3 regions of the Anaerotignum lactatifermentans genome follow, and region 2 is predicted to be linked to each of the others. Evidence: a T-box and tRNA genes for the amino acid it is inferred to sense, from the RefSeq annotation. Region 2 holds a T-box; the other regions hold tRNA genes.
The links. A T-box is a leader RNA that pairs with one kind of tRNA and senses whether it is charged. The one in region 2 lies ahead of INF29_RS02870 (glycine--tRNA ligase), so its partner is inferred to be a tRNA-Gly.

Region 1 (3,270 bases), on a different contig from region 2:
TCGGACAGGAATTGCGGGAGCACATGGAGGATTTATACGAAGACTTGCTTTCGCAGGACATTGACGAGGAACAGGCGGCACAGCTGACGGTGGATTATATGGGGGACAGCGAGGAATTGGGAAAAGAGCTGAATGAAGCCCATAATCCTGTTTTGGGGTACGTGTGGCTGTGGGTACGCAGGCTGTTTATACTGATATTTATTGCCTTTGGATTGCCTGTGATTTCTGTAGGCGGATGCCGTGCCATTGGTACGGGATATGGGGCTGTGGATCGGTTTTTTACGGAACTATATGAAGAAACACCGGAGAATCTGGTCTATACCGTGGAAGTGAATCGACAGGTAAAAGTAGATGATATGGTCGTGGGCGTGGAAGAACTCCGGTATTATCAAAATGGCGATATGGAATTAAAGTACATTACCTATCAGGAACTGTTTTCTACAGCATTGACTGGAACCTTTGACTTTTATGACTGCTATCTGACAGACGGAGAAAATTATACCAGCCAATTTCGCCCCCGTAATACACAGATTGCAGTTAGCGGAATTTATTACGAAGCGGGCAGCATAACTTATCCAGATTTTCCAGCTGACGCAAAAGAGTGCCATTTTATTTATGATAGGGAAGGACGTCAATTTGACATGAAAATTCCCCTGCCCCAAAAGGAGGAAGGTAAATGAAGCGAAGAAAACAAATTCTGCTGTATTTGCTGCTGATGGCAATTTGCATGGGTGGGTATATGAAATTATTTGATTTTAGGCTGACACCCCATCAATATTTTGCCGCTGAGGAAAAGTATCAACATGTTGGACCGTCAGAGGAAATCCTATTGGAAGGGGAAGGCGCTGAAGGTACATATTTCATACTGGGAAAATGGGGACAGAATCTGAATTATTGTGTCATGGAACGCCACATGGGGATTTTCTGGGGCAGCAGAAGCGGCGGACATTATGTTTTTCCAGAGGATGACAGACTGCGTTTGCCGCCCCTTTGGGGAGAGTATCAGAGTGATATGGACGTACTCTATGGTATCTGTCAGGTAGATGGTGTGACACAAGTACAGTATACCTTGAGCAGACTGGAAAACAACGAAGTGTACTATGAGGGAACGCTGCCGGTGCGGGAGGATGGCTATTTTTATGGAAATCATATACTGGAAGAATATCAGAAAAATCAGTATGGTGTATCATCTATGATCGGGACAGATGCGCAGGGTAACGTTTTGGCAGAGTATACATGGTAAGAGGGGAATGAAAAAGGCAGATTCCCCTTTTTTGCCGGAAATTACAGCTTTTTTGGCTATGATTTGAGGTGAGAAAAACTTCTTCAAAAAAAATTTAGGAAAAACCGTTGACAAAGTCTTTTTCTTTTGGTATTATTAACAAGCCGTCAAACGACGACAGGATAAGCCCGAGTGGCGGAATTGGCAGACGCACAGGACTTAAAATCCTGCGAGGTAACACTCGTACCGGTTCGATCCCGGTCTCGGGCACTTCCTTTTGATGGTAGAAATCTGTATATGCCCAGATAGCTCAGTTGGTAGAGCAGAGGACTGAAAATCCTCGTGTCACTGGTTCGATTCCGGTTCTGGGCACTTTATGCGCGAGTGGCTCAGTGGTAGAGCATCGCCTTGCCAAGGCGAGGGTCGCGAGTTCGAATCTCGTCTCGCGCTTTTTGTGTTATCAGGCACAGAAGCAATTTCATAGGAAGCATGGATACTTTATGCGCGAGTGGCTCAGTGGTAGAGCATCGCCTTGCCAAGGCGAGGGTCGCGAGTTCGAATCTCGTCTCGCGCTTTCTACGTATCCTGCTTTCTGAAAAAAATTTGATATCTTATGCGCGAGTGGCTCAGTGGTAGAGCATCGCCTTGCCAAGGCGAGGGTCGCGAGTTCGAATCTCGTCTCGCGCTGTTTCAGAGAGTATCTTTTGGATGCTCTTTTTTTTGTTTTAAAATATTCGTAAGAATTTTCTGGTGCAATGGCGCAGTTTTTTATGTGCTTTTATGATATGATGGAAAAAATAGTTTTTGTCAGAAGGGGGTGTCTGGTATGGATGAACGGCTGCAAGCATTGCAGGCGGAAATGGAAGAAGAACAGACTTTGCGCCGGAAGCGGGACAGTCTGGAAGTGGAATATAGAAGCCTTTGCAGCTATGAAAGGGAACTGGCGGTGCTGCGGCAGAAAGAACTGGAAGATGTGGCACGGATGGAACAGGGAGGCGTGCGGAACCTCTTTACGAAAGCCACAGGCAAATATGAAGAAACGCTGGCACAGGAACAGGCAGAAGCTGCTCAGGTGGAGGTAAAATATCAGAAGGTACAGCAGGAAATTGCGCAAATGGAGGATACTCTGCGGCAGCTGGATCAACGCATCGGCCAATTGAGCGGCAGTCAAACCCGTTATGAAGATTATATCATCCAGCGGGCAGAGGAATTGGAGGCAGCAGGCACAGACAGCGGCATGAAGGCTTTGCAGGCACAGATTCACAGTCTGGAAGAACAGGAACAGGCTTTGCTGGAAAAAAGAAACCGAATTGCAGACGTGCGCTGGGAAGTACGGAATGTACTTGGTATTTTGGAGGATGCCGCAGGGTATGGTCGTTGGGATGCAGGCAGAGGCAGTCTGCTCAGTTCTTATTTGAAACAGGAACGGGTACAGAAAGCCAAAGAGGCAATGGCAGGCTTACAGGAAGCTGTCAAACGTGCCAGAGTTGTGGAGGACAAGCAGCTTTTGGCAGCCCAGGATCATTTGCAGGAAGCCAGAAGACAGCGCGGCTGGGATATTTTTCTGGATAATATCCTCATCGATTGGTCTGTGCAGGATGAAATCGAAATGGCTCTTGCTCGTCTGCACAACTTCAGTGGTGCGCTGGAGGAAAAAGAACGAGGGATTCTGGAAGAGCTGCGGAGTATTCGGCAAAAACAGACGACTTTGCAGAAGCAGTGGGAAAATCAGGTGGCACAGTTGTAAGAATGGGGGATGCGTATGGTACAGTATTGGCAGGAATTACAACAGCAGGTACATCGCAAAGCAGCTTTGGAACGGAAACAGGAGGCACTCTGTGAACAGCGGCGGAAATTGAAACAGGAATTGGACGCTGCCACACAGCGTTGGCAAGAAGAACAAAAAGATGTGGATAAGCTGGAAGGCATCAGTCTGGCAGGGATTTTTTCTGCCCTTTCTGGCAGGAAAGAAGAACAGCTGGAAAAAGAGCGTCAGGAAGCCCAAGAGGCTTTGCTGCAAAAGGAAGCCGCCGACAGTGCCTTTCAAA
Region 2 (3,270 bases):
TTCTAAAAACGGAAAGGGACGATGGATATGGACAAAAAACAGACGGCATTATGGCAGCGGTTCACACAGACAGGGCAGGTCAGCGATTATCTGCGGTATCACGAAAGCACCAGACGGGAGCAGGAAAATGGACGCAGACGTATTACAGACAGCTCAAAATATAAAGAATTTTATTGACATAACGGAGGAAGCCCATGGCTTTCTCCGTTCAAACTGTAGAAAAACGAAGGGATATATTTTTTCAAGAACGCGGAAGGGATTGGGAAACAAAGGGTCAACACATTTGCTCCGCAAATGCCAGCCATTTATGGCTGTCCGCATCTCTTGCGGTGTGGGTTTCCCAACTGGAATCCGCAGTCGGAATTCACTTCCGACGAGGAAAACAGCACGTTTCAAGGCATTTTTATGCCGATGGAACGTACTGTTTATACATACAGGAATCTCGTCAAAATCCTGATTTTGACGACAGGGTGTCGACTTTTTCGACACCCTGAGTGGAGGAAGCCCATGGCTTTCTCCGTTGGTTTTATGGATAAGGGAGTTAGAGCCATGAGCGTAGGGAAAATCAGAGGCATCGTCATAGGGGAAGCCCAGCGGGGCGAAAGCAGCAAGCAGATCACCGTTCTTGCCAAAGGGGTAGGGAAGGTGCGTCTGTCTGCCAGAGGGGCAAAAAATGCCAAAAGTCATCTGCTGGCAGGGACACAGCTTTTTGCCTACTGCGATTTTACCATTTACGAAGGGCGGGGCTTCTGGTCGGTGACGCAGATTGATTTGATTGAGAGTTTTTACGGTCTGCGAAATGACGTGGCTGTTCTTTCGCAGGCGGTGTATCTGGCGGAACTGGTGGAGAAAACATGCCCCGAAGGCATGGAACAGGATGAAATCGTGCAGCTCCTTCTCTTTACCTTGCAGGGTATGGCAAAGGGACATCTGGAGCCAAAACTGGCAGGGCGTATCTTTGAAATCAAGTATTTGCAGCTATCCGGTCTGCTGGCATCGGCAGACTGCATGGTGTGCGAGGAAACGCCGGCGCAGCTATATTTCGACGGGGAAGGATTTACCTGCCAGAACCACAAAAGACCGGGAGCAAGTCTACTTTTGCCGGCAGTGGGAGCGGCTCTTTCTCATGTGCTGGAAAACGAGGGAAAACAGATTTTCGGGTTCCGTCTTTCTCCCGAAGCCTTGGAACAATTGGACAAGGTCATGCGGCAGTATTTACAGATGCACGTGGGATTGGACTTGAAAAGCAGACGTTTTGCGGCGGACATTTGTTTTTGAAAAAAATCAAAATTCCCCTTGACATTCTTCTGGAAACGTGTTAGATTGATACCAAATTACATAGCTGTGACGAACAAGAGGAGTATTTGCGGCGGACTTTCAGAGAGCCGGCGGTTGGTGCAAGACCGGCAGGACAAAGCGAAGAATGGCACTTGGGAGCAGCAATTTTTCACAAGAGTGGGTTTGCATAAACCAATGCAAATCAATGAGGGTGGAACCGCGGAAGACACGATGCCTTTCGTCCCTTGCTTTACGGCGAGGGATGAAAAGGCTTTTTTTATTCCTCGAAAAAAGTTTCTAATGGAATTTTTGAAGGAGGTTTTTCAAATGGTAGAAAAGACAATGGAAAAAATCGTAGCGTTGGCAAAAAACAGAGGTTTTGTATACCCCGGCTCTGAAATTTACGGTGGTCTGGCAAACACATGGGATTACGGTCCCATCGGTGTGGAACTGAAAAACAACGTAAAGAAAGCTTGGTGGAAGAAATTCATTCAGGAAAGCCCTTACAACGTAGGTGTTGACTGCGCGATCCTCATGAACCCTCAGACATGGGTAGCTTCCGGTCACGTTGGCGGCTTCAGTGATCCTTTGATGGACTGTAAGGAATGTAAAGAAAGATTCCGTGCAGACAAACTCATCGAGGACCACATGAAAACACACAACATGCCTGAAGAAGTTGTTGACGGCTGGAGCAACGAACAGATGAAAGCTTTCGTTGACGAACACCAGGTAGCATGTCCTTCCTGCGGCGCTCACAACTTTACAGATATTCGTCAGTTCAACCTGATGTTCAAAACATTCCAGGGTGTTACAGAAGATGCGAAAAACGTGGTTTACCTGCGTCCCGAAACAGCCCAGGGTATTTTCGTAAACTTCAAAAACGTACAGAGAACAAGCAGAAAGAAACTGCCTTTCGGTATCGGTCAGATTGGTAAATCCTTCCGTAACGAAATCACACCCGGTAACTTCACATTCAGAACAAGAGAATTCGAACAGATGGAACTGGAATTCTTCTGTGAACCCGGCAAAGATATGGATTGGTTCCGCTACTGGAGAAACTTCTGCAGACAGTGGCTGCTGGATCTGAACATGTCCGAAGAAAGCATCAGACTCCGTGACCACTCTCCTGAAGAACTGTCTCACTACAGCAAAGGCACAACAGACATTGAATTCCTGTTCCCCTTCGGCTGGGGCGAACTGTGGGGCATTGCAGACAGAACAGACTACGACCTGAAATGCCACCAGGAAACAAGCGGTCAGGATATGACATACTACGATCAGGAAAAGAACGAAAAATATATCCCTTACTGCATCGAACCTTCCCTGGGTGCAGACAGAATGACACTGGCATTCCTGTGCGAAGCTTACGACGAAGAAGAAGTGGGTGAAAACGATGTAAGAACTGTTCTGCATTTCCATCCCGCAATTGCTCCCGTAAAAGCAGCAGTACTGCCTCTGTCCAAGAAACTGGGTGACAAAGCCATCGAAGTTTATAACATGCTGTCCAAAGAATTCCACTGCGAATACGACGAAACCGGCTCCATCGGTAAACGTTACAGAAGACAGGATGAAATCGGTACACCTTTCTGCATCACATACGACTTTGAATCCGAAGAAGATCAGAGCGTAACCGTTCGTGACAGAGATACGATGGAACAGGTAAGAATGCCTATCGCAGACCTGATTCCTTACCTGAAAGAAAAAATGGAATTCTAATCTTCCATGAAAATCGGCAATATTTGAAAATCGGCAATGAAAAAGCACGAAATCTTTCTATATATAATAGAAGGTTTCGTGCTTTCTTTGTTTGTAAATCAGTCCAGAAAATGGTTCAGCAGTCCGTAGCACAGAAGCAGGACGGCACAAACGAGGAGGGGAATGAAGAATGGGATTTCCCAAGCGGGTTTTTTCAGGAAAAACAGTAGTATAAAACCCACAAACAGCCATAGAAAATGCATGTTTTTGATGAGAGCGCTTTGTTTTTCCGTAGAG
Region 3 (3,270 bases), on a different contig from region 2:
TTTGGAAAATAAAGGAGGAACTAACGTGAGCAGATATGACGGCAGAGAAAACAACCAACTGCGCCCCATCCGTATCACAAAGAATTTTACAAAGTATGCGGAAGGCTCTGTTTTGATAGAATTTGGCGATACAAAAGTCATTTGTAACGCAACGGTAGAAGAAAACGTACCCCCTTTCCTGCGGGAAAGCGGCAGCGGCTGGGTAACAGCAGAATATGCTATGCTGCCCCGTGCAACAGCCAGCCGGAACAAACGTGACATCAACAAACTGAAACTGAATCCCCGTGCAACAGAAATCCAGCGACTCATTGGTCGCGCGCTCCGTGCGGCAGTGGATTTGGAAGCGCTGGGCGAAAGAAGCATCACTGTAGACTGTGATGTCATTCAGGCAGACGGCGGCACTCGTACCGCTTCCATCACAGGCGGTTTCGTTGCCCTTGCTATGGCGTGTCAGAGATTGGTGGAAGAAGGCGTTCTGGAAAAAACACCTCTGCGCCACTATATTTCCGCCATCAGCGTAGGTATTGTAGACGGCGAACCTATGCTGGATTTGTGTTACGTGGAAGACTCCGCAGCAGAAGTGGATATGAATATCGTTGTGAACGACGCAGGCGGTTTTGTAGAATTGCAGGGCACAGGCGAGCATGGCACATTTTCTCAGGAACAGCTGCACCAGCTGCTGGCACTGGGTGAAAAAGGCAATCGCGAATTGCAGGCATTACAGAAAAAGGCGCTGGATGGTCTGGAACTGTAAATAAAGGAGGAAAGAGATGGAAACCATTATTTTTGCAACAAAAAACAAGGGGAAAATTCGGGAAATCAACGAAATCCTTGCGGATATGAACGTAAACGTAGTGTCTATGGAAGAAGCTGGCATTACCATCGATGTGGTGGAAGACGGCAAGACTTTTGAAGAAAATTCCATGAAAAAGGCTGTACAGGTTATGGAAATCTCCGGCAAAATCACACTGGCAGACGATTCCGGTCTGGAAATCGACTATCTGGATAAAGCTCCCGGCATTTATTCCGCACGTTTCCTGGGAGAAGATACCCCTTATCCCGAAAAATTCAAAGTCATTCTGGAAAAACTGAAAGATGTGGAAGAAAAAGACAGAACTGCCCGTTTTGTTAGCTGCATCGTAGCGGCTTTCCCTGACGGCAGACGTCTGGTAAGTCTGGACACCGTAGAAGGCATCATTGGCTGGGAACCCACCGGAGAAAACGGCTTCGGCTATGACCCTATTTTCTATGTGCCTGAACTGAAAAAATATATGGCAGAACTTTCTTCTGAGGAAAAGAACGCCATCAGCCACAGAGGCAAAGCCCTGCGGAAGATGAAAGAACTGCTGAAAAAGGAGCTGTAAACCATGAAGATACTGGTTTTCAGCGATACCCATAATTATCTGGACAATGCCAGAGAGGTGCTGCGGCGCATTGGCGGGCAGATGGATATGGTGCTGCATCTGGGGGACCATGATACAGACGCCATGGAGCTGAAAAAGGAATTTCCATCTCTCCCGTTCCATTATGTGCTGGGCAACAACGATTATTCCTGGGATACGCCCGATAAGAAGATGGTATTCGCAGGCGGAAAAAAACTGCTCCTTGTCCATGGGCATAAACAGCGGGTATACTGGAATTATGACAGCATTTCCTACTGGGCAGAGGAACAGGGGGCAGATGTGGTGCTCTTTGGACATACCCATCGTCCTGTTTACGATGACAGAGGACGGGTGATGCTGTTCAATCCCGGCAGTATTTCCATGCCCCGCGGCGGCACGCCTCCCACATTTGGCATCCTCACCATTGAGGAAAACGGCAGAATGGAAGGCGCCATTATGGAATATCACAGAGATATGCCTTTTTGCAGATGTAAAGGATGATTTTTGCAGCCCCGAAGGATGGTTTCGGGGCTGTATTGTGTAAAAAACAGTTTTTTCCTGATTTTTCAGAAAAAAGCCTTGACGACGCTTATTTTTTATGGCATAATATCTCTTGCCGAATTACGAATGAATCAGTAGCTCAGCTGGATAGAGCAACGGCCTTCTAAGCCGTGGGTCGGGGGTTCGAATCCCTCCTGGTTCAGTATGCGGGTGTAGTTCAATGGTAGAATGTCAGCCTTCCAAGCTGAACACGTGAGTTCGATTCTCATCACCCGCTTCGGTATGAATCAGTAGCTCAGCTGGATAGAGCAACGGCCTTCTAAGCCGTGGGTCGGGGGTTCGAATCCCTCCTGGTTCACTGAAAAGAGCAAAAGCACTGCTTTTGCTCTTTTTTCGTTCTTGACAGACCCAAACAGAATCGGTACAATAATATCGTTATGCGGATATGGCGGAATTGGCAGACGCACTGGATTTAGGTTCCAGCGGGCAACCGTGCAGGTTCAAGTCCTGTTATCCGCAGAGAAAAGACGGCATGAAAGCATGTCGTCTTTTTTTGTTGTTGTATTACAACTGCCGTGAATTTTCACAATGTTATGCAGTGCAGTAAAAAAGTCTTTGTAGAACCCAAAGAAAGTATGATACAGTTGAAAAAAGGAATCCGTTTCCAGGGGAATTTTGACAGGGGCGTTTTTTGATTGGAAAAGTCTATGGTCTTTGTTTTGTATGGGAATGGATTCGGCATTTGTCGGTCAGAGCATGGCTGTCAGATGCTTCACTATCACATCTGTGACGAGCAGAAGGAGGGGTTTTTATGAAAATGCTGCAAAAAGCTGTTTCTGTCATCACTGCCGGGGCAATGGTTTTGACCATGTCCGTTTCCGCTCTGGCGGCAGAGTATATCCAGCTGTCTCAGGAACCATTGGATTTTGTGCATATTACAGGTGAGATGCCGGAAATGCCCGGCAATCCCGCAGTTCCCATTGATGAAACGGCGTATCTCATGGCTGATGATGCCACATTGTCCATCTCTTTGCCGGAAGGTGGCACGTATTCCGTAGGCATGGCGATGCTGGACTTCCCTGCTGGCTCCGGTGACCCGGGTTATGACCAGCCTTTGCTCAATGAGCCTTTGCGGGCAGACGGCAAATATACCTATACGGTTTATGACAGTCAGGGAAATACCGTAGATGAATTTGTTTTCATCACACAAAATTACGCAGATAAACTCACTGGCATGGGTTATTCCGTCGTTTCTGTGGAAAGCGGCGAAACCACAGAACCTACTGTGGTGCCTGAACCGGCGCCAGCATTCACTGACGTTCCTGCTGATGCTTACTATGCGGACGCAGTTGCATGGGCAGTGGAAAACGGTATCACCAGTGGCACC

Region 1: it has a tRNA-Gly gene. The T-box ahead of INF29_RS02870 (glycine--tRNA ligase) is inferred to sense a tRNA for this amino acid. The anticodon was not compared.
Region 3: it has a tRNA-Gly gene. The T-box ahead of INF29_RS02870 (glycine--tRNA ligase) is inferred to sense a tRNA for this amino acid. The anticodon was not compared.

The regions. Positions count from the first base shown of each region.
Region 1 covers NZ_JADCKK010000027.1:23,731-27,000, reverse strand. The annotation lists gene INF29_RS08390 (permease prefix domain 1-containing protein) at 1-680, shown strand, start outside; gene INF29_RS08385 (hypothetical protein) at 677-1,243, shown strand; tRNA gene INF29_RS08380 (tRNA-Leu) at 1,409-1,492, shown strand; tRNA gene INF29_RS08375 (tRNA-Phe) at 1,522-1,594, shown strand; tRNA gene INF29_RS08370 (tRNA-Gly) at 1,601-1,672, shown strand; tRNA gene INF29_RS08365 (tRNA-Gly) at 1,725-1,796, shown strand; tRNA gene INF29_RS08360 (tRNA-Gly) at 1,838-1,909, shown strand; gene INF29_RS08355 (coiled-coil domain-containing protein) at 2,049-2,969, shown strand; gene INF29_RS08350 (hypothetical protein) at 2,985-3,270, shown strand, end outside.
Region 2 covers NZ_JADCKK010000007.1:3,967-7,236, reverse strand. The annotation lists gene INF29_RS02880 (hypothetical protein) at 28-177, shown strand; gene recO (DNA repair protein RecO) at 508-1,278, shown strand; T-box leader at 1,339-1,527, shown strand; gene INF29_RS02870 (glycine--tRNA ligase) at 1,606-2,994, shown strand; gene INF29_RS02865 (DUF1129 domain-containing protein) at 3,093-3,270, opposite strand, start outside.
Region 3 covers NZ_JADCKK010000025.1:25,089-28,358, reverse strand. The annotation lists gene rph (ribonuclease PH) at 26-754, shown strand; gene INF29_RS07995 (XTP/dITP diphosphatase) at 771-1,364, shown strand; gene INF29_RS07990 (metallophosphoesterase family protein) at 1,368-1,883, shown strand; tRNA gene INF29_RS07985 (tRNA-Arg) at 2,012-2,085, shown strand; tRNA gene INF29_RS07980 (tRNA-Gly) at 2,090-2,160, shown strand; tRNA gene INF29_RS07975 (tRNA-Arg) at 2,168-2,241, shown strand; tRNA gene INF29_RS07970 (tRNA-Leu) at 2,323-2,402, shown strand; gene INF29_RS07965 (S-layer homology domain-containing protein) at 2,695-3,270, shown strand, end outside.